4 regions of the Streptomyces sp. CNT360 genome follow, and region 1 is predicted to be linked to each of the others. Evidence: riboswitches for the same ligand, from Rfam matches in the RefSeq annotation. Region 1 holds a riboswitch; each other region holds the start of a gene.
What was found. A riboswitch is a leader RNA that binds a small molecule or an ion and turns the genes downstream of it on or off. The one in region 1 is predicted to bind cobalamin.

Region 1 (5,107 bases):
ACCGCCGTCAAACACCAACGCGAGGTCGGCACCGGCTACTTCGACGCCGTCTCCACCGCCCTCAACCCCGCCTCCACCACCACCGCACTCACCGGCTCCACCGAGGAGGAGCAGTTCCACTGAGCCCCGCCCCACGTAGCCGCCGGCCACCCCGGCGGCTACGGCTCCCCGGCTCAGCGGCCCCGTCTCTCCTTCCTCCGCCCCCGCTTCGACTCTTCACCCGAGGAGCGCCCCATGTCTCCCACCCTCACCCAGCAGGTCGGCACCCAGCAGGTCGAGGTGATCGGTCCGCCCGGTGACCGGCACGACGAGATCCTCACCCCCGAGGCTCTGGAGTTCATCGGCCGCCTGCACACCGCGTTCGAGGAGCGCCGGCAGCGGATCCTGACGGAGCGCCGCCGTCGTACGCTGCGGCTGAACTCCGGTGAACCGCTGGACTTCTCGGTGGCCACCGCCCGGATCCGCGAGGACCCCGACTGGCGGGTGGCGCCGCCCGCGCCCGGTCTGGCCGATCGCCGCGTCGAGCTCAGCGCACCTCCCACCCGCCGAACGGCCGTCAACGCGCTCAACTCCGGTGCCCAGGTGTGGATGGCCGACTTCGAGGACGCCACCTCTCCTACCTGGCAGAACATCGTGGGCGGTCAGCTCGTGCTGCGCGACGCGTGCGCACGGCGCCTCGACTTCACCGCACCCTCGGGCAAGGAGTACCGGCTCGGCGCACCGGACCGGCTCGCCACGATCGTCGTGCGCCCGCGCGGCTGGCACCTGACCGAGGAGCACCTGCGCGTCGACGGCCGCGCTCCCTCCGCCTCCCTCGTGGACTTCGGGCTGTATCTGTTCCACTGCGGGCGGCGGCAGATCGACGCCGGACGGGGCCCGTACTTCTACCTCCCCAAGCTGGAGAACCACTACGAGGCCCGGCTGTGGAACGACGTGTTCGTCCTCGCCCAGGACCTGCTGGGGATTCCCCGCGGCACCGTGCGGGCCACCGCGCTGATAGAGACCGTCACCGCGGCCTTCGAGATGGAGGAGATCCTCTACGAGCTCCGCGAGCACAGCGCGGGTCTCAACGCCGGCCGCTGGGACTATCTGTTCAGCCTCGTCAAGAACTACGCACACCGGCCCGACTTCGTCCTCCCCGACCGGACGGCGGTCACCATGACCGTTCCGTTCCTTCGGGCCTACACCGACCTGCTCGTGCAGACCTGCCACAAGCGCGGGGCCCACGCCGTCGGGTGCATGACCGCGCAGATCCCCGGGGGCGGTGTGCACGCGGACGACGCCTCGCTGGCGGCAGTGCGGCTGGAGAAGGAGCGGGAGGCCCAGGACGGGTTCGACGGTTCCTGGGTGGCCCACCCAGCGCTGGTGCCCACCTGCCGTGAGGCCTTCGGGGGCGTACTGGCCGGGCGCCCGCACCAGATCGAGCACCTGCGCACCGATGTCGAGGTCACCGCCCGCGACCTGCTCGCGGTCCGTCGCACCGCGGGCCCACCCACCCGGGAGGGCGTCCGCACCAACGTGGCGGTGGCGCTGCGCTACATCGACGCCTGGCTGCGCGGCCGGGGCGCCCTCGCGCTGAACGGCCTGGTGGAGGACACCGCCGCGGCCGAGATCGCCCGCTGCCAGATCTGGCAGTCGCTGCGGCACGGCGCCGCCGACCGCGCCACCGTTCTCGACCTGCTGGAGAGCGAGTGCGCCGCGCTGGCGAAGGAGGACCCGGACGCACTGGCCGTCGAAGCCCGCGAGGTCCTCGCACGCGCCGCGCTCGGCCGGGAGCTGCCCGCCTACTTCACCACCGACGCGTACACGAGGCACCTTGTGCGCCGCGCCGTGGGCCAAGAGGCCAGTTCCTGATCCGGGGGGCGTCACCGTGGCTCCCGCTGTGCCCGCGGCTCGGCAGAATCGGTGCCGTCGGCGGCCACCGGCCGACGCGGACACGGGCCAGGGCTGCGCCCCGCCCCGTGGGGCCTCCTGGAGCCGGCCGGTCTGATCAGGCGGGACACGGTGGACACGGTGCCGGCCGTCGCCGCCTCCCTCTGCGAGAAGTCCGAGGAACCCCGGTACGCCGCGCCACGCTGCTGCGGCTGCTGCTGCCGCCGCCGCGCATGATGGAGCCGGGACTGGCGGGCCGCACGATCGGCCGCCGGTCCCAGGCGTACGACCAGGGCTGAGGGTCCCTGGTACGTGCCCGTACCGGCTCAGGGGCCGGCGCGGGCGGGCACCCGGTGCGGGACCAGAGGCCCGGCACCGGGTGCCGAGGGGGCGTACTACCCAACGTCGCGGCAGTGCGTCTACTCTGGCGGGGCAACTGGTTCGCCCCGTCCGCCAGGCGGGAGCGTCGTAAGAGGGAACCCGGTGGAAATCCGGGACTGCCCCGCAGCGGTGAGTGGGAACGACCGCCGTCACACAGCACTGGACCCTTCCGGGCCCGGGAAGCGACGGCCAGTAGGAGCCTGCCGGAACCCACCGGCACGCGCGCCCGCGAGTCCGAAGACCTGCCCGTTGCCCGCACACGCCCCTGTGTGTGCGGACATTCCGGTGACCTCGAGGGCAGGTCGGCGCAGATATCCCGGTGGACGGACGCAGGCCGCGCATCCGTCGCCCGCCGGTACTCCGTCACCTTCGCTCCTCGTGCTCGCCGGTATCCGACGAGACGTCTCGCGAAGGAGATCTCCGTGACAGCGAAGTCCGCAGCCGCGGCAGCACGGGCCACCGTGTACGGCTACCCCCGCCAGGGACCGAACCGAGAACTGAAGAAGGCCGTCGAGGGGTACTGGAAGGGCCGCGTCACCGCCGACGCCCTCCGGCAGACCGCCGCCGACCTCCGCAAGGCCAACTGGCAGCAGCTCGCCGGTGCCGGCGTCCACGAGGTGCCCACCGGTGACTTCTCCTACTACGACCACATGCTGGACACCAGCGTCATGGTCGGTGCCCTCCCCGAACGGCACCGCACGGCCGTCGAGGCCGATGCGCTGGGCGGGTACTTCGCGATGGCGCGCGGCACCCAGGACGTGGCGCCGCTGGAGATGACCAAATGGTTCGACACCAACTACCACTACCTCGTCCCTGAGCTGGGCCCCGACACCGTCTTCACCGCCGACTCCACCAAGCAGGTCGCCGAGCTGAAGGAGGCGCTGGCGCTGGGTCTGACCGCACGTCCGGTCCTCGTCGGCCCGGTCACCTACCTCCTGCTGGCCAAGCCCGCGCCGGGTGTCGCCGCCGACTTCGAGCCGCTGAGCCTGCTGGAGAAGCTGCTCCCGGTGTACGCGGAGATCCTCGCCGATCTGCGGGCCGCGGGCGCCGAGTGGGTGCAGCTGGACGAGCCGGCGCTGGTCCAGGACCGCACCCCGCAGGAGCTGGAAGCCGCCACCCGCGCCTGTCGCGAACTGGGCGGGCTCACCGACCGGCCGAAGCTGTTGGTCGCCTCCTACTTCGACCGGCTCGGCGACGCCCTGCCCGTCCTGGCCAAGGCTCCGGTGGACGGCCTCGCGATCGACTTCACCGAGGCGGCTGCCGCCAACCTGGACGCGATCGCCGCGGCCGGTGGACTGCCCGGAAAGCGCCTGGTGGCCGGGGTCGTCAACGGCCGCAACATCTGGATCAACGACCTGGAGAAGTCCCTGGCCACCCTCGGTACCCTCCTGGGTCTCGCCGACCGGGTGGATGTCGCGGCCTCCTGCTCGATGCTGCACGTACCGCTCGACGCGAAGGCCGAACGCGACCTCGACCCGGAGGTGCTGCGCTGGCTGGCCTTCGCCCGGCAGAAGACCACCGAGATCGTCACCCTCGCCAAGGGGCTGACGCAGGGCACCGACGCCATCAGCGCTGAGCTGTCCGCCAACCGCGCCGACCTTGCCTCCCGTGCCCACTCCGCGCTCACCCACGACCCGGCGGTGCGGGCCCGCGCCGCTGCGGTGACCGAGGCGGAGACCCGCCGCTCGCAGCCCTACGCGGAGCGCACGAAGGCCCAGCGCGCACGGCTGGGCCTGCCGCTGCTGCCCACCACCACGATCGGCTCCTTCCCGCAGACGACCGAGCTGCGCACCGCCCGCGCCGACCTGCGCGCCGGCCGCATCGACACGGCGGGGTACGAGGAGCGGATCAAGACCGAGATCCGCGACGTCCTCGCCTTCCAGGAGAAGGCGGGCATCGACGTGCTCGTGCACGGTGAGCCCGAGCGCAACGACATGGTGCAGTACTTCGCCGAGCAGCTCACCGGCTACCTGGCCACCCAGCACGGCTGGGTCCAGTCCTACGGCACCCGCTACGTGCGCCCGCCGGTCCTGGCCGGCGACATCTCCCGCCCCGAACCGATGACGGTCCGCTGGACCACCTATGCCCAGTCGCTGACCCGGCGCCCCGTCAAGGGCATGCTGACGGGCCCGGTCACCATGCTCGCCTGGTCCTTCGTCCGCGACGACCAGCCCCTCGGAGAGACAGCACGCCAGGTCGCCCTCGCCCTGCGCGACGAGGTCAGCGATCTGGAGGCCGCGGGTACTTCGGTCATCCAGGTCGACGAGCCCGCGCTGCGCGAGACCCTCCCGCTGCGCGCCGCCGACCGCGACGTCTACCTCGCCTGGGCGACCGATGCCTTCCGCCTCTCCACCGCGGGCGTCCGCCCGGCCACCCAGATCCACACCCACATGTGCTACGCCGAGTTCGGCGACATCGTCCAGGCCATCGACGACCTCGACGCCGACGTCATCAGCCTGGAAGCAGCCCGCTCCCACATGCAGGTCGCACACGAACTGGCCGAGCACGGCTACCCGCGCGAGGCCGGTCCAGGCGTCTACGACATCCACTCCCCCCGCGTCCCCAGCACCGAGGAGGCCACAGCCCTGCTGCGCAAGGGCCTCGAAGCCATTCCCGCCGACCGCCTGTGGGTCAACCCCGACTGCGGCCTGAAGACCCGCGGCTGGCCCGAGACCCGGGCCTCCCTGGAGAACCTGGTCGCCGCCGCACGAACCGTCCGCACGGAGCTGCCCGCCAGCACGTCCTGAGACACGTCCTCGGCGGGGGCGGACGCCGTACCGCCCGCCCCCGCCAGGGCACGAGACGAGTCGGCACACCGAACAGGAGGCGGCATGGCCAGGAGACCTCCACAGCA
Region 2 (5,107 bases), on a different contig from region 1:
GGCGCACGGTGTCCACCACGTCGAAGGCGAAGGACATGTGCATGGACTCGTCGCGGAAGACCCAGTTGGTGCCGGTGGCCAGCCCGTGCAGCAGGCCGCGGGAGCGGAACCAGTAGACGTAGGCGAACGCGCCGTAGAAGAAGAGCCCTTCGATGCAGGCGGCGAAGCAGATCAGGTTGAGCAGGAAGCGGCGCCGGTCGGCCGCGCTGCCCAACTGGTCGAGGTGTTCGACCGAATCCATCCACCGGAAGCAGAACTGCGCCTTCTCCCGGATGGAGGGGATGTTCTCCACCGCGGCGAACGCCTGAGCCCGCTCGTCGTGGTCGGGCAGGTAGGTGTCCAGCAGGGTCAGATAGAACTGGACGTGCACGGCCTCCTCGAACAGCTGCCGCGACAGATACAGCCGGGCCTCGGGGGAGTTGATGTGCTTGTAGAGGGTGAGCACGAGGTTGTTGGCGACGATCGAGTCGCCGGTCGCGAAGAACGCCACCAGCCGCCCGATCATGTGCTGCTCCCCGGGGGAGAGCTTGGCCAGGTCGGCGACGTCGGAGTGGAGGTCGACCTCCTCCACGGTCCAGGTGTTCTTGATGGCGTCCCGGTAGCGCTCGTAGAAGTGCGGGTAGCGCATGGGCCGCAGGGTCAGCTCGAAGCCCGGGTCGAGCAGGCTGGGCGTCGTGGTCGATGTGGGTGCCGTGGACATTACTGGCAGGCCTCGCAGGACTCGGGGTTCTCCAGGGAGCAGGCGACGGCTTCACCGGCCGTCGGCGGGGTGGGCGCGGGAACGGCACCGGCGGTGGCCGCTCCCGCCGCCTGCGCGATCCGCGTGGCGGGGCGCGAGCGCAGGTAGTAGGTCGTCTTGATGCCGCGCTTCCAGGCGTACGCGTACATCGAGCTGAGCTTCCCGATGGTGGGCGCGGACTGGAACAGGTTCAGCGACTGGCTCTGGTCCAGGTAGGGGGTGCGGGCGGCGGCCATGTCGATGAGGGCGCGCTGCGGAATCTCCCACGCGGTGCGGTAGAGCGCACGGACCCGGGCGGGCACCCCCGGCAGCTCCTGCACCGAGCCGTTGGCCTCGCGCAGCGCTTCGCGGGTCCGCGCGTTCCACAGCCCGTGCTGCTTGAGCTCGGCCACCAGATACGCGTTGACCTGGAGGAACTCCCCGCTGAGCGTCTCGCGTTTGAAGAGGTTGGAGACCTGCGGCTCGATGCACTCGTACACCCCGGCGATGGCGGCGATGGTGGCGGTCGGTGCGATGGCCAGCAGCAGCGCGTTGCGCATCCCGGTGCGGGCGAGGCGGGTACGCAGCGCCTCCCACCGGTGCGGCCAGGCGCGGCCCTCGCTCGCCTGCGGGTAGTGGTCGGGGTGCAGGACGCCGCGTGCGGTGCGGGTCAGCTCCCAGGCGGGCAGCGGGCCGTGCCGTTCGGCCAGCTCGGCGGAGGTCTCGTACGCCGCGAGCATGATCCGCTCGGCGATACGGGTGGACACCTCGCGGGCCTCCTCGGAGTCGAACGGCAGCCCGAGGCGGAAGAAGACGTCCTGGAGCCCCATCACGCCGAGACCGACCGGCCGCCAGCGGGAGTTGGAGCTCGCGGCCTGCTCGGTGGGGTAGAAGTTGATGTCCACCACGCGGTCCAGGAAGGTCACCGCCGTGCGGACCGTGGCGTCCAGCCGTTCCCAGTCCATCCGGCCGTCCTCGCCCAGGTGCGCGGCCAGGTTGACGGAGCCCAGGTTGCACACGGCGGTCTCGCCGTCGTCGGAGACCTCCAGGATCTCCGTGCACAGATTCGAGGAGTGCACGACGTGTCCGGGCGCGCCGGTCTGGTTGGCGGTGCGGTTGGAGGTGTCCTTGAAGGTCATCCAGCCGTTGCCGGTCTGCGCGAGGGTGCGCATCATCGCCCCGTACAGCTGGCGGGCGGGCACCTGCTTGACGGCGCGGCCCTCTGCCTCCGCGGCCCGGTAGGCGGCGTCGAACTCCGCGCCCCACAGGTCGACCAGCCCGGGCACGTCCGAGGGGGAGAACAGCGACCAGTCGGCGTCGGCCTCGACGCGCCGCATGAACTCGTCGGGGATCCAGTGCGCGAGGTTCAGATTGTGGGTGCGGCGCGCATCCTCGCCGGTGTTGTCGCGCAGTTCGAGGAACTCCTCGATGTCCGCGTGCCAGGTCTCCAGGTAGACGCAGGCGGCCCCCTTGCGCCGGCCGCCCTGGTTGACCGCGGCGACCGAGGAGTCCAGGGTCCGCAGGAAGGGCACGATGCCGCCGGAGTGTCCGTTGGTGCCGCGGATCAGTGCGCCGCGGGAGCGGATGCGGGAGAAGGGCAGACCGATTCCGCCCGCGTGCTTGGACAGGCGGGCCACCTGGTGGTAACGCTCGTAGATCGAGTCCAGCTCGTCCCTGGGGGAGTCCAGCAGGTAGCAGGAGGACATCTGGGGGTGGCGGGTGCCGGAGTTGAACAGGGTGGGCGAGGAGGGCAGGTAGGCCAGCGAGCTGAGCAGCCGGTAGAACGCGGTGACCTCGGCGAGGGCCTCGGCCGACTCGTCCGCCGCCAGACCGCAGGCCACCCGCAGGAAGAAGTGCTGCGGCGTCTCGACGACCTGCCGCGTGGTGGGATGCCGCAGCAGGTAGCGGGAGTGCACGGTGCGCAGCCCGAAGTAGCCGAACCTGTCGTCGGCACCCTCCGCGACGGCCTCCTCGACCAGGGCGTCGAGCGCGGCGGCGTGCGCCTGCACGAAGGCGTGGGTGCGCTCGGCGATCAGCCCCTCGGCGTGGCCGAGGGCCGAAGACGCCGAGAAGCTGGTGGCACCGGCGGCCGCCGTCTCGTCACGGATCGCGAGGGTCAACAGCCGGGCCGCGAGCGCCGAGTAGGACGGCTCCTCGCTGATGAGACCCGCGGCGGCCTCGACGGCCAGCGTGCGCAGGTCGGCCGCTGTGGCCGCCGGGGCACGCCCGCGCAGCGCCGCCGCGAGCACGGGGGCCGGGTCCGCGTCGGGGAGGCCCGCGGCCAGCGCCGTGAGGGTTTCGCTCAGGGCGGCGGCGGGGCCGTCCGCCGCGTCCGTGGCGGGGTCCGGGCCGGAGCCTGGAGGGGTCCGCTCCTGACTGGGTGACGGGGCGGTGGGGGCGATGGTCACGCGATGCTCTCCCTCGCTGCTCGTGCTCGCGGCGGGGCACGGCGTGGGGGAGCGGGCAGGACAGGCCCTCCGCGCTCCGTCCGCCGGCCCAGTCCACGAGACCCGGACGTGTCGATGCCGGCGCCGGCAGGTGATCGGACTCGCGGGCAGCACCGAGCTGCTCCGCACACCGTTGCGGGACAGTCCCGGATTCGCACCGGGTTCCCCTGCGTCAGTGGCGACGGCCGTGAGGGAGCATACATGTTGTGGCCCCCTGGCTGTGACCCCCCATATCTTGTGTCTTGTTCGGTGCGGTGTGTCGGTGTGGCGCCGTCACAGCGCCAGGGTGTAGGCCCACAGGGGGACGTCCTCGACCGGGCACCAGTCCCGCTCGGGCGTCCGTACGAAACCGAGCCGCTCGTAGAGCCGGTGCGCCGCGAACATGTGCCGCTGGGTGGAGAGCACCAGCCCGCGCAGGCCCAGGGCGCGGGCCCGCTCCACGCAGGCGGTCACCAGCGCCTCGCCCACTCCGCGCCCCCGCGCGCCCTGGCGCACGGCGAGCATCCGGAACTCGCCCTCGCCCTCGGCCGCGCGCTCCGCGTACGGCCCGCCGGCGCCGACGAAGGTGACCGTGCCGAGCACCGTTCCCCGCCCGTCCTCGGCCACCAGCAGCTCCGCCTGGGCGGCGCGGGAGGCGGCGTCGCGCAGGGTCGTCAGATACGGATCGTCCTCGCCGAAGTCCAACAGCCCGCCGTCCAGGTAGGCGCGGGCGACCAACTCTCCGGTCTCGGCGTACTCGTCGGGCCGGGCGGCCCGGATGGTGAGGTCCATGCCGCCATCATGGCCCGTGACACCGACACCCGCCCCCGTGCAGAACGGGAGCGGGTGTCAGGGCGGTTCCGGCCGCGCCGGAAGCGCGGCTGCGGCCTCAGTGCGCGGCGGTGGCCTCCACCTGGGGGTCCTCGCCGGTGTCCGGCCCCTTGCCGGTGGAGACCGTCGGTGCCGGGTCCTTCGCCGGGGCGGTACCGGGCTGCGGGGCGTCGGCCGTGTAGTCCTCCGGCCGGGTCTCGTCGATGCCTGCGGGCGCCTTGAGGGCCCGGAGCACCAGCGTGCCGACCACGGTCACGGCCACGTTCGCCACGAATGCCGTCACGCCGATGTAGCCGGTCTCCCCGATGCCGGGGATGACGTCGTTGCTGCCGCCGAAGTGCTTCTGGGCGGGGCTGGCGACGCCGTACGCGGCGACCGTGCCGTAGACCATGCCGACGGCCCAGCCGGCCAGCAGCGCCCAGCGGTGGAACCAGCGGGTGAACAGGCCGCCGACCAGCGCGGGGAAGGTTTGCAGGATCCAGATGCCGCCCAGCAGCTGGAAGTTGATGGCCACGGTCTTGTCCATGCCCAGGACGAAGACGAGGGCGCCGACCTTGACCAGCAGGGAGACGAGCTTGGAGACCTTGGTCTCCTGTTCGGGCGTGGCGTTCGGCTTGAGGAAGTCCTTGTAGATGTTGCGGGTGAACAGGTTGGCCGCCGCGATGGACATGATGGCGGCCGGCACCAGGGCGCCGATACCGATGGCGGCGAAGGCGACGCCGGTGAACCAGTCGGGGAACATGTCCTCGAAAAGCTGCGGAATGGCGAGTTGGCCGTTGTCCACCTTGACGCCGGCGGCGATCGCCATGAATCCGAGCAGTGCCAGCAGCCCCAGCATCAGCGAATACAGCGGCAGAATGGTGGTGTTGCGCCGGATGACGTTCCGGTTCTTGCCGGAGAGCGTCGCCGTGATCGAGTGCGGATACATGAACAGGGCGAGCGCGGAGCCGAAGGCGAGGGTGGCGTACGCCCACTGCGACTTGTCACCGCTGACGATCTCGCCGCGGGGTTGTCCGGTTGCCGGGTTCTTCTGGGAGAGGGCGTCGCCCGCCTTGGCGAAGATGTCGTCGAAGCCGCCGAGTTTGATCGGGATGTAGACGATGGCGACGGCGATGACCAGGTAGATGAGTGC
Region 3 (5,107 bases), on a different contig from region 1:
ACGGCCTCGTGAACGGCGCGGGCGTCCGCCACATCGATGGTCGAACAGTCGATGAACAGCGTGCCGGGTCGCGCGGCGGACAGCAGCCCCTGATCCCGGTAGAGGCCCAGCACATGCCGCCCCTCGGGCAACATGGTGAGCACCACGTCGGCGCCCTCGGCCGCCTCGGCCGCCGAGCTCGTGGTCTCGACCCCGAAGCCGGCAGCCGCCGCCGTCAAGTCGGGGACCAGGTCGAAACCGCGTACCCGGTGACCGGCCTTGGCGAGGTTCGCCGCCATGGGCGCGCCCATCCGTCCGAGTCCGACGAAACCGACCGTGCGCCGTGCCCGGCTCATCACGCCACCTCCTGTGCCGCGTCGTTTCCCCGCCCGCCGAAGCGGAGCCCGTCGTCGCCGCCCGACGTGAAGAACCGCTCCACATCGACGTCGGCGACCTCTGCGAGGGAGGCCGGTCTCCAGCGCGGGCTGCGGTCCTTGTCCACGACCTGGGCCCGGATACCCTCGACCAGATCGGGGGCGGCCAGGCAGGCACACGAGACCCGGTGCTCCTGCTCCAGAACCCGCTCCAGCGAGTCGAGCCGCCGCGCCCGGCGCAGCGCGGCAAGGGTGACCTTGAGTGCCGTCGGTGACTTGGCGGCCAGCGCCCCGGCTGCCTCCTTCGCCCCGGGCGAGCCGTCGGCGCGCAACCGCTCGACGATCTCCTCGACCGACTCCGCCGCGTAGCAGCGGTCGATCCATTCCTGGGCCGCCTCCAGCCCGCCGGGCGGCGGCTGCCCGGCGTACCGCGCCACCGCCTCCCCCGCAGACACCTCCGCGAGGTCGCGCAGCAGGTCCGGCAGGTGCGGTGAGGGTACGAAGTGGTCGGCCAGCCCGCACAACAGCGCGTCGGCGGCGCCCATCCGGGCTCCGGTCAGCGCCAGATGCGTCCCCAGCTCCCCGGGCGCGCGGGCCAGCAGATAGGTGCCGCCGACATCGGGGACGAAGCCGATGCCCGTCTCCGGCATCGCGATCCGGGAGCGTTCGGTGACGATCCGGACCGAGCCGTGCGCGGAGACGCCCACGCCACCCCCCATCACGATGCCGTCCATCAACGCCGCATAGGGCTTGGGAAAGCGGGCAATCCGGGCGTTGAGCCGGTATTCGTCCCGCCAGAAGGCAGCCGACCTGCCACCTCGGGCGCGGGCGTCCTCGTAGATGGCACGGATGTCGCCGCCCGCGCACAGTCCCCGCTCCCCCGCCCCGTCGAGCACCACCGTCCGTACGGCAGGGTCCCGCTCCCACTCGTCCAGGGCGGCGTCGATGCGCCGCACCATGGCGTGGGTGAGGGAGTTGAGCGCCCGCGGGCGGTTGAGGGTGATGCGGCCGGCGTGTCCCTCGGCAGCGAGCAGGACCGTCTCGCCGTCGGCGTCGGGGCCGGTCACCGGAGGGCCTCCGTCATGCCGCGGGCCACGATGAGTCGCATGATCTCGTTGGTTCCTTCCAGGATCCGGTGGACCCGCAGGTCGCGGACGATCTTCTCGATGCCGTATGCGGTCAGGTAGCCGTATCCGCCGTGCAGTTGCAGCGCCCGGTCGGCCACGGAGTAGCCGGTGTCGGTGGCGAACCGCTTGGCCATCGCGCACATCTGTGGTGCCTGGTGATCGCCGAGGTCGAGAGCGCGTGCCGCCTGCTGGACGAGCGCGCGGGCCGCGGCCAGTTCGGTCTCCATGTCGGCGAGCTGGAAGCGCAGGGAGTCGGCGTCGAGCAGACGCGCGCCGAACGCCTCCCGGTCGGCGAGATAGGACAGCGCGGCACTCAGCGCGCTGCGGGCGCCGCCCAAGGAGCAGGCGGCGATGCCCAGGCGCCCGCCGTTGAGGCCGTTCATGGCGATGCGGAAGCCGTCACCCTCGCGTCCGAGCAGCCGGTCGGCCGGGACCCGGACCTGTTCGAGGACGACCTGTCGGGTGGGCTGGGCGTTCCAGCCCATCTTCGACTCGTTCGGCCCGAAGGAGAGTCCCGGGTCGTTCCTGTCGACCAGGAAGGCGGAGACCCCGCGTGCCCCGTCCCCGCCGGTGCGTGCCATGACGAGGTAGAGCTGCGAGGCGTCGGCGCCGGAGATGAACTGCTTGACCCCGGTCAGGACGTACTCGTCCCCCTCACGCACGGCTCGGGTACGCAGCGCCGCTGCGTCGGAGCCGGCTTCGGGCTCGGTCAGGCAGTAGCTGCCCAGGTCCTCCATGGCACACAGCCGGGGCAGCCACCGCCCCCGTTGGGGATCGCTTCCGTAGTGGTCGATCATCCAGGCGACCATGTTGTGGATGGACAGGTACCCGGCCACCGACGGGCAGCCGGAGGCCAGGGTCTCGAAGACGAGCACGCCGTCGGCCCTGCTCAGCGCCGAGCCGCCGGCCTCCTCCCGGACGTAGATGCCGCCGAGTCCCAGTCCTGCGGCCTTGCGCAGCACATCGACGGGGAAGTGCTTGTCGCGGTCCCACTCGACCGCGTGCGGCGCGAGGTGGTCCTGTGTGAAGTCCAGGGTGGCTTCGACGAGGGCCGCCTGGTCCTCGGTGAGAAGGGCGGTACCGGTCATCGCGCTCACCGCATCGTGGGGAGGGTGAAGCTCGCGCCTTCCTTGACCCCGGAGGGCCAGCGCGAGGTGACGGTCTTGGTCCGGGTGCAGAAGCGGATGGAGTCGGGTCCGTGCTGGTTGAGATCCCCGAAGCCGGAGCGCTTCCAGCCGCCGAAGGTGTGGTAGGCGACGGGCACCGGGATCGGCACGTTGACGCCGACCATGCCGGTGTTCACGCGGCGGGTGAAGTCGCGGGCGGTGTCCCCGTCCCTGGTGAAGATCGCCACGCCGTTGCCGTACGGGTGCTCGGTGGCCAGGCGCAGCGCCTCCTCGTAGTCGGCCGCGCGCACGACGGACAGCACGGGGCCGAAGATCTCCTCCTGGTGGATGCGCATGCCCGGGGTGACCCGGTCGAAGAGGGAGGCACCGGCGAAGAAGCCGTCCTGGTGGTCCGGGAGACGGAAGTCCCTGCCGTCCACGACGAGTTCGGCCCCCTCCTCGACTCCGAGATCCACGTAGGAGCGGACCCGCTCGACGGCGTCCTGCCCCACCAGCGGACCGAAGTCCGCGTCCGTGTCGTCGGAACGCCCGATCCGCAGCGTGCCGATCCGCTCCTTGAGCCGCTCCACCAGCGCGTCGGCTGTCGCCTCGCCGACGGGCACGGCCACCGAGACGGCCATGCAGCGCTCGCCGGCCGAGCCGTACCCCGCGCCGATCAGCGCGTCGACCGCCTGGTCGAGATCGGCGTCGGGCATCACGATCAGGTGGTTCTTGGCCCCGCCGAAGCACTGTGCGCGCTTGCCGTGCGCGGCGGCCGTGGCATAGATCCGTTCCGCCACGGGGGTGGAGCCGACGAAGCCGACCGCCTCGACACGGGGGTCCTCCAGCAGGATGTCGACGGTCTCCTTGCCGCCGTGGACGACGTTCAGTACGCCCGGGGGCAGCCCCGCCTCCACGAACAGCTCGGCGAGCCGCAACGGCACCGAGGGATCCCGCTCCGAGGGCTTCAGGAGGAATGCGTTACCGCAGGCCAGAGCCGGTGCCGCCTGCCACAGCGGGATCATCGCGGGGAAGTTGAACGGAGTGATCCCCGCTACGACGCCGAGCGGCTCGCGCAGCGAGTGCACGTCGATGCCACTGCCTGCGTTGTCGGTGAACTCCCCCTTGAGCAGGTGCGGGATGCCCGCTGCGAATTCGACGACCTCCAGTCCGCGCTGAAGGTCGCCGTGCGCGTCCGCTACGGTCTTGCCGTGCTCGGAGGAGAGCAGCCGTGCGAGCGACTCGCGTTCCTCCTCCACGAGTTGGAGGAAGCGCAGCAGCACACGGGCGCGCCGCTGCGGATTCCAGGCGGCCCATCCGGGCTGGGCCGCCGCCGCGTCGGCGATCGCGGCCCGGGCCTCCTCGGCGCCCGCCAGCGGCACCCGGGCCTGCACCTCGCCGGTGTTGGGGTCGTACACGTCGCCGTAAGCACCCGAGGCGCCCGGGGTGTGCTTACCGCCTACGAAATGTGCCAGTTCACGGATCAAGAGAGCCTGCTCTCGTCAGGTGGGATCCGGGGATGGCGCGGCCGTAGCGCACACGGGCGGTGGCCGGCGTGCGGGCGGCGCGCGGGGAAGCGCGTGGCGGAATACCCCTACGGCGCGGGGTCAGGTGCCCGGCCGACCGACGTGCCGGGATCGTGGATGCGCACCGGTGCCATGCGTGTCTCTCCATCCTCGTGGACAACACGGATACGAACACCGCGGCCGGTATCCTGACTCCCGGATCAGCGCACGCTCCCCGGCCTTCCCGGCGGACGAACGGGCCGTTCGCCAGTGGCCTTCGACGCATGGAGAGCGCGCTCCCCGGTCACAGTGGCGGGACCGTGCCGGACTCGCACCGGCTTCCCTGACACCGCGGACCTTGCCCTCGACAATATAGTTGGACGTCCAAGTACGTCCACCCCGGGACGGGCAGACGGACCCTGTTCACTCCCCGGCGAAGGGCACCTCCCGCGCATCGCCGGACGGGGCCGCCACCGGATACGGCACGAACGTACTGCTGTTCTCGTCGATCGCCAGGGCCCGGTCGAGGGGCGGCACGGCACGCTGCGGGCAGGCGGTGCGCTCGCACACCCGGCAGCCCATGCCGATCGGCGTGGCGGCGGACGCGTTGGAAAGGTCGAGCCCGTCGGAGTAGACGAGCCGGGAGGCGTGGCGGATCTCGCAACCCAGCGCGATGACGAAGGTCTTGCCCGGCTCGCCCCAGCCGCCCCGGTGCCGGGTGACGGTGCGCGCGGTCCACAGATGACGCTGTCCGTCGGGCATGGAGCCGACCTGGACACGGATACGCCCGGGCGAGGCGAACGCGTCGTACACACCCCACAGCGGACACGTCCCGCCCCCACGGGAGAAGTGGAAGTCAGTGGCGGACTGCTGCTTGGAGAGGTTGCCCGCCCGGTCGACGCGGACGAAGGAGAAGGGCACACCCCGCAGCCTGGGCCGCTGGAGCGTGCTGAGGCGGTGGCACACCGTCTCGTACCCGAGGCCGAAGCGATCGGTCAGCAACTCGATGTCGTAGC
Region 4 (5,107 bases), on a different contig from region 1:
CGCCGACTCGCGGACGCTGCCGCGCAGGGAGACGCGGAGTCCGTCCTCCTCGTCGATGCCCAGGCCGTGCCGGAAGGGCAGCACACCGTACGTCGGCCGGCCCGTCATCCCGTGCAGCATCTCCAGGCCGGGTTCGAGCAGCGTCACGTCGCCGCGGAACTTGTTGACGAGGTACCCGGCCAGCAGCGCCTGGTCCTCGGGGGCCAGCAGGGCCGTCGTACCGAACAGGGAGGCGAAGACGCCGCCGCGGTCGATGTCGCCGACCACCACCACCGGCAGCCGGCAGGCCCGCGCCAGGCCCATGTTGACGATGTCGCTGCGCCGCAGGTTGATCTCGGCGGGCGAGCCGGCGCCCTCGCAGATGACGGCGTCGTGGGTGCGCCGCAGCTCCTCCAGACAGCCCGTCACCGTCTCCAGCAGCTCCTCGCGCCGCCCGTACCGCACGCCGCCCCCGCCGGCTTCCTGCGGGGTGTGCCGCCCGAAGTAGCCCCGCGCGGACATCTCACCCACCGGCTTGCCCAGCAGCACCACCTGGCTGGTGCGGTCGCTGCCCGGCTTCAGCAGTACCGGGTTCATCAGCGCGCTCGGCTCCACCCGTGCCGCGGCCGCCTGCATGGCCTGGGCACGGCCGATCTCGGCGCCCTCAAGGGTCACGTACGAGTTGAGCGACATGTTCTGTGCCTTGAACGGCGCCACCGACACGCCCTTGCGGGCCAGCCAGCGGCAGATGCCCGCCGTGACCACGCTCTTGCCGGCGTCCGAGGTCGTTCCCGCGACCAACAGCCCACCCCCGACACGACCGCTCACCACGCTCCTCCCCGCGTCGCCCGGCCGCCTTTCCCCGCCCCCGCATGCCCCGTTCCTGTCGTTCCTGTCCCCCCTGTCGTCCCCGGCATCCCTGTCCCCCCTGTCGTCGCGGTGCGCAGTGCGCCGACGACCGCGTGGCGGGCTGCGACACCCGCGCAGGTGGCCGCCAGGGCCAGGGCGCCGACGCGGCGGGAGAGCCGTACCGCACGTTCCACGTCGGCAGTCCGCACGGGGCGGCCGGGCGCGTTGAGGACCGGACGGTGCTCGGTGCGGCCGCCGTACGACAGCGTCCCGCCCAGCCGCACCCCCAGGGCCCCCGCGAACGACGCCTCGACCGGGCCCGCGTTGGGGCTCGGGTGCCGGTGTGCGTCCGCGCGCCACGCCCGTACGGCGCCGCGCGGGTCGGGCCCCGCCAGGGCGGCCAGGGCGGCGGTCAGCCAGGCGCCTGGGCAGCCCGCCACGTCGTCCAGCCGCGCCGCCGCCCAGCCGAACCTGCGGTGCCGCGGCGAGCGGTGACCCACCATCGCGTCAAGCGTGTTGACGGCCCGGAACCCCAGCAGCCCCGGCACCCCGGCCAGCGCGCCCCACACCAGGGCGCCCACCACGGCGTCGGAGGTGTTCTCCGCGACGGACTCGACCACTGCCCGCGCCATGTCCTGCACGTCCAGCTCCTGCGGGTCCCGGCCGCACAGCGCGGGCAGCCGCTCGCGGGCCGACGCCGGATCGCCGGCCTCCAACGCACCCGCCACCGCGCGGGCTTCGCGGATGAGCGACGTACCGCCGAGCACCGCCCAGGTGGCGGCTGCCGTCACGGCGAGCCCGGCAAGGGGCCGGCGTCCGACGACGCGGGCCGAGCTCTCGGCGGCCCGTCCGAGGGCGACGGCGCCGCCCGCACACAGCGCGACATAGCAGGCCCCGGCGCCCCGGTGGTCACGCCACAGGCGCCGCTCCACCGCGGCCGCGGCCCGCCCGAAGGCGGCGACGGGGTGGCCGCGCCGGGGGTCCCCCCACAGCGCGTCGGCGGCGTACCCGGCGAGGGCGCCGGCCACCTGGACCCCGGCGGCCCGTGTCATGGAGCCCGCACGACGGGGGCCGGTCACGCGAGGGATCCGACGCGCACACCCGGGTCGAGAACGGAGACGCCCCGCGACGAGGCGGACAGGGGCGAAGGCGCGGGTATCGGCGGAAAGGCGGCCAGGGCGGCGCAGCCACGCATGACGGTGTCCTCACTCAGGGTCCTCGCCCTGGCTCGACTCGACCGACGGCGAGAGTCTCCTGGCTCCCGGATCCGCGCCGCCCCCGCCTTCCAGCCCGCACCGGGCCGTGGCATCGCTGGAGTGGCGCTCCCCGGTGACAGTGGCGGGACCGCGCCGGATTCGCACCGGCTTCCTCTCCATGCCGCCGTTGGGCACCGGCAGTCCACCACGCCCGGCAGACCCCGTCAACTCGCCCTTGACCTGCGACGGGGAGGTGTGTGATCCCCCACGCCGCCCCGAACGCCGGGCCCCGGCGCAGGAGATGCCCGCGCGCCGTGGAGCCTAGGCCGCGATCAGGTGGATCCCGTAGGCCACCGCGGCCAGGCACAGCGCGAAGCAGGCGAAACCGCCGGCGCGGGCGAGGGGGGAGGGGGAGGCACCGGCGCCGCGGGCGGAGGTCGCGACGATGCCGAGGGTGAAGACGCCGACGAGCGCGACGGTCGCCAGCAGGCTGACACCGAAGACCTGGCCGAGAGCGGCCCAGTCGATGTTCATGTGGTCATCCCTTTCCGGCCTTTCCGACCATTCCGACCATGAGGCGTGTCCCGTCCGGGAGGACGGGCGGCCCGAGCCCGTTCCCGGTCCCGGGGCGCGCCCCGGGACCGGGAACGGGTCTCAGGAGAGGCTGCCCGCGGACGCGGGGCGGCCCGAGGAGCGGGCGTGCTCGCTCGGTGCGGTTTCGCCGGGGAGGGCGGAAGCGAGGCCCACACCCGCCGGAGGCGGCGGCGGGGAGACGGCCCGCACGGCGGAGGTGACCACCCCGGCCGGCTCCCGCTCCGGTGCGGACCCGGGCTGCGGCTGGGGCTCCGGCGTCGCCGCCGGGGCCGGTATGGCGGACTCCGCGGCGGGCTCCGCCGCGTTGACGTTGGTGTGGTCCACCGGGGAACGCCGCGAGCGGGCCCAGATGGCGCCGCAGATCGCCAGGGTGAGGACGGCGACCGTCGTGACACCCCAGTCGCCCTGCTCGGCCAGCAGCGCCGCGCCCGCCGCGACCAGACCGGCCGCGGGCAGGGTGAGAGCCCAGCCGACGACCATGCGTCCCGCCGTGCCCCACCGCACCACGCTGCCCTTGCGGCCCAGCCCCGACCCCATGATCGCGCCGGAGCACACATGCGTGGTGGAGAGGGAGAAGCCGATGTGCGAGGAGGCCAGGATGGTGGCCGCCGCGCCGGTCTGGGCGGCGAAGCCCTGCGGGGGGCGGATGTCGGTGATGCCCTTGCCCATGGTGCGGATGATGCGCCAGCCGCCGAGGTAGGTGCCCAGCGCGATGGCGAGTCCCGCGGAGGCGATGACCCACACCGGCGGGTCGGCACCGGGAGCCAGGGCACCGCCGGTGATCAGGGCGAGCGTGATGACGCCCATGGTCTTCTGCGCGTCGTTGGTGCCGTGCGCCAGGGAGACCAGGGCCGCCGAGGTGATCTGGCCGGCGCGGTAACCCCGGGCGGTCTGCCCCTCGTCGATGCGGCGGGTGAGGCGGTAGGTGAGCCGGGTGGCGCACAGGGCGGCGACACCGGCGACCAGCGGCGCCGCCAGCGCCGGGACGAGGACCTTCATGACGACGACGTCGCCGTTGACCGCGCCCGTGCCGACCGCGGCGAGGGTCGCACCGATCAGGCCGCCCATCAGGGCGTGCGAGGAACTGGAGGGCAGCCCGGCGAGCCAGGTCAGCAGGTTCCAGACGATCGCACCCACCAGCCCGGCGAAGATCACTTCGGGCCGGATGCCGGAACCTTCATCGATGATTCCCGAGGAGATGGTCTTGGCCACCTCGACGGACAGGAACGCGCCGAGGAGGTTGAGGACCGCGGACATGGCCACTGCCGCACGCGGGGCCAGCGCCCCCGTGGAGATGGTGGTGGCCATGGCGTTGGCCGTGTCGTGGAAGCCGTTCGTGAAGTCGAACACCAAGGCCGTGACGATCACGATCCCGATGAGAAGCGTGATGTGTTCCATGCACCAGGCACAATCAGTTCGAGGGGCAGTAACGCCGTGAACGTAGGGACGCCGAGTGAACAGCAGGTGAACTGGGGCGGGCGTCGAGGTGTCACCCCCTGACGACTGTTGTGTGCTCCACGTCACACCGTGTTCGTGGCGTGCCGACGGGCTGAGAAGACACCCCGCAACGAGAGTTCACGGCACCGGTCGGACCCCCTCGCCACCTGCGGTTACCCCGGGCGGCCGTCACCCTCCCGGCGCGGTCCGCTGGTTTGACCCGGCCTGACGCGTCAACCTGGTGAGGATGCGACTGCGAACCGCGGCACTGGCCGCGTCCACCGTGCTCGGCACCGGCGCGGCCGCCCTGGCGGCCGGGCGGTACGCCGCCGACGTCGCGCTCCGCCCGCCGCGCGCCCGCGGCGAGGGCAGCACGGCGGGAAGCAGACCCACCGCCGGGTTCGAGGGCACTCGCCTGACCGTCCAGTCGCACGACGACGGCCGTGTCTGTGTCACCCGCTCCCTGGCCGCCCACCTCCCGGGCGTCTACGGGCTGACCGGACGCGGCGTGCACGCCGTCGTCGGGCCCGTCATGGAGCACGAGACGGCGGCGCAGCGCCACCCGCACACAGTGGTCCGCGAACTGCGCCGCGTCACCCGGGGCAGCCTCGGCACCGGCACGACCGTCCGCCTCACTCCGCAGGTCCACGTGGGCGACCCCGGCGAGGCGCTGGGGGTGGAGTACACGGACGTGGCCATCCCCGGAGAGCTCGGCCCGCTGCCCGCCTGGTTCGTCCCCGGCGACCGCACCGCCTGGGTCATCACCGTGCACGGCCTCGGCGCCACCCGCGAGCACCCCATGACGCTGCTGCCCTTCTACGTGAGCAGCCGGCTGCCGGTGCTGGACATCAGCTACCGCGGCGACCCCGGGGCGCCCCCGCCCCCCGACGGCATCGGCCACCTGGGCAACTCCGAGTGGCGGGACCTGGACGCCGCCATCCGCTACGCCGTCCAGCACGGCGCCCAGCGGGTGATCCTGCACGGCTGGTCCACCGGCGCCACGATGGCTGCGCAGGCAGCCGCGCACTCCCCCCTGCGCGACCGGGTCGTCG

Region 2: linked by a shared signal. The riboswitch ahead of H297_RS0102225 (ribonucleoside-diphosphate reductase subunit alpha) and the one ahead of metE (5-methyltetrahydropteroyltriglutamate--homocysteine S-methyltransferase) in region 1 are both predicted to bind cobalamin.
Region 3: linked by a shared signal. The riboswitch ahead of H297_RS0125150 (CoA-acylating methylmalonate-semialdehyde dehydrogenase) and the one ahead of metE (5-methyltetrahydropteroyltriglutamate--homocysteine S-methyltransferase) in region 1 are both predicted to bind cobalamin.
Region 4: linked by a shared signal. The riboswitch ahead of H297_RS35150 (cobalamin biosynthesis protein) and the one ahead of metE (5-methyltetrahydropteroyltriglutamate--homocysteine S-methyltransferase) in region 1 are both predicted to bind cobalamin.

What each region holds. Positions count from the first base shown of each region.
Region 1 covers NZ_AUKO01000018.1:225,791-230,897, reverse strand. The annotation lists partial or broken gene aceA (isocitrate lyase) at 1-123, shown strand, start outside; gene aceB (malate synthase A) at 235-1,854, shown strand; cobalamin riboswitch at 2,293-2,517, shown strand; gene metE (5-methyltetrahydropteroyltriglutamate--homocysteine S-methyltransferase) at 2,676-5,000, shown strand; gene H297_RS0117000 (hypothetical protein) at 5,085-5,107, shown strand, end outside.
Region 2 covers NZ_AUKO01000001.1:514,288-519,394, reverse strand. The annotation lists gene H297_RS0102230 (ribonucleotide-diphosphate reductase subunit beta) at 1-700, opposite strand, end outside; gene H297_RS0102225 (ribonucleoside-diphosphate reductase subunit alpha) at 700-3,126, opposite strand; cobalamin riboswitch at 3,235-3,371, opposite strand; gene H297_RS0102220 (GNAT family N-acetyltransferase) at 3,439-3,936, opposite strand; gene mctP (monocarboxylate uptake permease MctP) at 4,034-5,107, opposite strand, start outside.
Region 3 covers NZ_AUKO01000038.1:36,760-41,866, forward strand. The annotation lists gene mmsB (3-hydroxyisobutyrate dehydrogenase) at 1-335, opposite strand, end outside; gene H297_RS0125140 (enoyl-CoA hydratase/isomerase family protein) at 335-1,420, opposite strand; gene H297_RS0125145 (acyl-CoA dehydrogenase family protein) at 1,417-2,568, opposite strand; gene H297_RS0125150 (CoA-acylating methylmalonate-semialdehyde dehydrogenase) at 2,574-4,073, opposite strand; cobalamin riboswitch at 4,274-4,460, opposite strand; gene H297_RS38260 (XRE family transcriptional regulator) at 4,515-5,107, opposite strand, start outside.
Region 4 covers NZ_AUKO01000003.1:42,879-47,985, reverse strand. The annotation lists gene H297_RS0107640 (cobyric acid synthase) at 1-807, opposite strand, end outside; gene H297_RS35150 (cobalamin biosynthesis protein) at 804-1,880, opposite strand; cobalamin riboswitch at 2,077-2,198, opposite strand; gene H297_RS0107630 (hypothetical protein) at 2,346-2,558, opposite strand; gene H297_RS0107625 (inorganic phosphate transporter) at 2,679-4,016, opposite strand; gene H297_RS0107620 (alpha/beta fold hydrolase) at 4,303-5,107, shown strand, end outside.